DNA from 2 places in the Citrobacter braakii genome. Region 2 is predicted to be linked to the other one. Evidence: predicted binding sites of a transcription regulator. Region 2 holds the regulator's gene; the other holds the start of a gene.
The links. The regulator sigma-54, encoded in region 2, starts transcription at its own class of promoters, with help from an activator protein. The targets are predictions, from matches to a motif close to GTTGGCACANNTTTCGCTNT.
Positions count from the first base shown of each region.

Region 1: a site for sigma-54 is predicted at 864-883, ahead of norV (anaerobic nitric oxide reductase flavorubredoxin). Genes of this name have one in related genera too.

Region 1 covers NZ_CP045771.1:2,092,754-2,094,957, reverse strand. The annotation lists gene norR (nitric oxide reductase transcriptional regulator NorR) at 1-742, opposite strand, end outside; gene norV (anaerobic nitric oxide reductase flavorubredoxin) at 934-2,204, shown strand, end outside.
Region 2 covers NZ_CP045771.1:1,502,231-1,504,434, reverse strand. The annotation lists gene lptB (LPS export ABC transporter ATP-binding protein) at 1-382, shown strand, start outside; gene rpoN (RNA polymerase factor sigma-54) at 429-1,862, shown strand; gene hpf (ribosome hibernation promoting factor) at 1,885-2,172, shown strand.

The DNA of each region.
Region 1 (2,204 bases), 590 kb from region 2:
GCAACGCCGCGCAGTTCAGATACACCAGCGGATTCACCGCGCGCGGCGAACCTTCATGGATAGCCTTAGCTACCAGCTCCTTCCCGGTCCCCGTTTCGCCGCTAATCAGTACGTTGAGATCGGATCCCGCCACAATCTCAATCTCTTTTTTCAACTGCAGCATATTGGGCGACAGGCCAATCATTTGGGTTTCAGTCACCTGCTCGAAGGCCGTCGACGAGCCCGGCAACATATTCTGGCTTTCCAGTTGTTCAATCAGCAGCGCATTGCTCAGCGCGCCCGCCGCCAGCGCGGCAATCAGCCTAAGTTCTTCATCGCTGAAAACGTCGAATTGATCGGGCTCCATGCCATCCAGCGTTAACGCGCCAATCAGATTTTGACCAGCGAACAGCGGTAAGCCAATGCAGGCGTGTACCTTCAGGCTCTCCTGGCCCGGAATCAGCCCATCGTAAGGGTCTGGCAAATCGCTGTCGGCAGGGAAACGAACCACGTCCCCGGCGCGGGCAATCGCCTCCAGACGAGGATGCCCTTCCAGGGTAAAGCGCCTGCCGAGAACGTCCTGCGCCAGCCCATCGATCGCCAGCGGAATAAACTGTCGCGACTCATAGCGCAGCAATGCCGACGCGTCGCACTCCAGCACCTGACGCAATGTGGTTATCAGGCGTTGAAAACGGTCCTGATGTCCAATACCGCTTTGTAATTCAATGGCGATACCCGCCAGCACGTCTACGGAAAAACTCATGACGACCTCATTGTCATTTTGACAATTCATATTGTCATATTGACAATAAAATGAATAGTCATTTTGACTACCACCTTATAGGCATTAAAAAACAAACCCTTTAAAATCAACAAAATAAAAAGTTGGCACGCAACCTGCAATAAGCAAAACATCTTTTTTAGAAAAACGCTGAATTAATTACTGAGGTTGCTATGTCTATTCTGGTTAAAAATAACATTCATTGGGTTGGCCAACGTGACTGGGAAGTTCGTGATTTCCACGGGACTGAATATAAAACGCTGCGCGGTAGCAGCTACAACAGCTATCTCATCCGTGAAGAAAAAAATGTCCTGATCGATACAGTAGACCACAAGTTTAGCCGTGAATTCGTGCAGAACCTGCGCAGTGAAATTGACCTGGCAGATATCGACTACATCATCATTAACCACGCGGAAGAGGACCATGCCGGTGCGCTGACTGAACTGATGTCCTGCATCCCGGACACGCCAATTTACTGCACAGCCAACGCTATTGACTCTATCAACGGGCACCACCACCACCCGGAGTGGAACTTCAACGTGGTGAAAACCGGCGACTCGCTGGACATTGGCAACGGTAAGCAGCTGATCTTCGTTGAAACACCGATGCTGCACTGGCCTGACAGCATGATGACCTACATGACCGGCGATGCGGTGCTGTTCAGTAACGATGCCTTCGGCCAGCACTACTGTGATGAACGTCTGTTTAACGACGAAGTTGACCAGACCGAACTGTTCGAACAGTGCCAGCGTTACTACGCCAACATCCTGACACCGTTCAGCCGTCTGGTTACACCGAAAATCACTGAGATTCTCGGCTTCAACCTGCCGGTGGATATGATTGCCACTTCCCACGGCGTGGTATGGCGCGACAACCCGACACAAATCGTTGAAATGTATCTGAAATGGGCGGCTGACTATCAGGAAGACCGTATCACCATTTTCTACGACACCATGTCCAACAACACCCGCATGATGGCGGACGCCATTGCCCAGGGCATCAACGAAGTTGACCCGAACGTGGCGGTGAAAATCTTTAACGTCGCCCGTAGCGACAAAAACGAAGTCCTGACTAACGTCTTCCGCTCTAAAGGCGTGCTGGTTGGTACTTCAACGATGAACAACGTAATGATGCCAAAAATCGCCGGTCTGGTAGAAGAGATGACCGGCCTGCGTTTTCGTAACAAACGCGCCAGCGCCTTTGGTTCACACGGCTGGAGCGGCGGTGCGGTAGACCGTTTGTCCACACGCTTGCAGGATGCCGGTTTCGAGATGTCGCTGAGTCTGAAAGCGAAATGGCGTCCGGATCTGGACGCGCTGGAACTGTGTCGCCAGCATGGCCGTGAAATCGCACGTCAGTGGGCGCTTGCTCCGCTGCCGGAAACAATCGTCAAAACGGCAACCAAAGAGGAAGAGTGCGCCTGTGCCGCTGCGGCTGCCGCTGA
Region 2 (2,204 bases):
AGATCGCGCCAACGAGCTGATGGAAGAGTTCCACATCGAACACCTGCGTGACAGCATGGGACAGTCGCTCTCCGGTGGTGAACGACGCCGCGTGGAGATCGCCCGCGCACTGGCCGCGAATCCGAAATTTATCCTGCTGGATGAACCGTTTGCCGGTGTTGACCCGATTTCCGTTATTGATATCAAACGGATCATCGAACACCTGCGCGACAGCGGGCTTGGGGTGCTGATTACCGACCATAACGTTCGCGAAACGCTGGCAGTGTGTGAGCGCGCCTACATCGTGAGTCAGGGCCACCTGATCGCGCATGGCACGCCAACAGAAATACTGCAGGATGAGCACGTTAAACGCGTATACCTTGGGGAAGACTTCAGACTCTGATAGGGTAGAAGACTTCACGTCACCGCAGGAGAGAACAACTCTGAACATGAAGCAAGGTTTGCAACTCAGGCTTAGCCAACAACTGGCGATGACGCCTCAGCTACAACAGGCTATCCGTCTGTTGCAGCTGTCCACGCTGGAACTTCAGCAAGAACTTCAGCAAGCGCTGGAAAGTAACCCACTGCTCGAGCAAACCGATCTTCACGACGAAATTGATACCCAGGAAAAACAGGACAGCGAATCCCTCGACACCGCAGATGCTCTCGAACAAAAAGAGATGCCAGAGGAGCTGCCGCTTGACGCCAGTTGGGATGAAATTTACACCGCCGGTACGCCTTCTGGCACCAGCGGGGATTACATCGACGACGAACTGCCTGTGTATCAGGGTGAGACCACGCAATCGCTGCAGGATTACCTGATGTGGCAAGTGGAGCTGACCCCGTTCTCGGATACCGATCGCGCGATTGCGACATCCATTGTTGATGCGGTAGACGAAACCGGTTATCTCACCGTAATCCTGGACGATATTCTCGAAAGCATGGGCGATGACGACGTCGGCATGGACGAAATCGAAGCCGTGCTTAAACGCATTCAGCGTTTTGATCCCGTAGGCGTGGCGGCCAAAGATCTCCGCGACTGCTTACTGATCCAACTTTCACAGTTTGATAAAGCCACGCCGTGGCTGGAAGAAGCGCGCCTGATCATCAGCGATCACCTCGATCTGTTAGCCAACCATGACTTCCGCACGCTGATGCGCGTAACCCGGCTGAAAGAAGATGTGCTGAAAGAAGCCGTCAATCTTATTCAGTCCCTGGACCCCAGACCTGGGCAGTCTATCCAGACCGGGGAGCCAGAATACGTTATTCCGGATGTACTGGTGCGTAAGCATAACGATCGCTGGGTGGTCGAACTCAACGGCGACAGCATTCCACGGTTGCAGATTAACCAGCACTACGCCGCCATGTGCAACAGCGCGCGCAACGATGCTGACAGCCAGTTTATTCGTAGCAATCTGCAGGATGCGAAGTGGCTGATTAAAAGCCTGGAAAGTCGCAATGATACGCTGCTGCGCGTCAGTCGCTGCATCGTTGAACAGCAGCAAGCCTTCTTTGATCAAGGCGAAGAGTTTATGAAACCGATGGTGCTGGCGGATATCGCCCAGGCCGTCGAGATGCACGAATCGACCATTTCCCGAGTGACCACGCAAAAGTATCTGCACAGTCCGCGCGGCATTTTTGAATTGAAGTATTTCTTTTCCAGTCACGTTAACACTGAAGGCGGAGGCGAAGCCTCATCCACAGCTATACGTGCACTGGTGAAGAAATTAATTGCTGCGGAAAACCCCGCGAAACCGCTGAGTGACAGCAAGTTAACCTCTATGCTGTCAGAACAGGGTATCATGGTGGCACGCCGCACTGTTGCGAAGTACCGAGAGTCTTTATCCATTCCGCCGTCGAACCAGCGCAAACAGCTGGTCTGACCCAACCGATAAGGAAGACACTATGCAGCTCAACATCACTGGAAACAACGTCGAAATCACTGAAGCCTTACGCGATTTTGTTAATACAAAATTCGCCAAGCTAGAACAATATTTCGACCGGATTAATCAGGTCTATATTGTGTTGAAAGTGGAGAAGGTGACACATATCTCGGATGCAACACTGCATGTGAACGGTGGCGAAATTCATGCCAGCGCGGAAGGTCAGGATATGTACGCCGCCATTGACGGTTTAATTGATAAACTGGCTCGGCAGTTAACAAAACATAAAGATAAACTGAAACAGCACTAACTTGTCCGGGCAGTTAGCGGGTGCAGGACGGC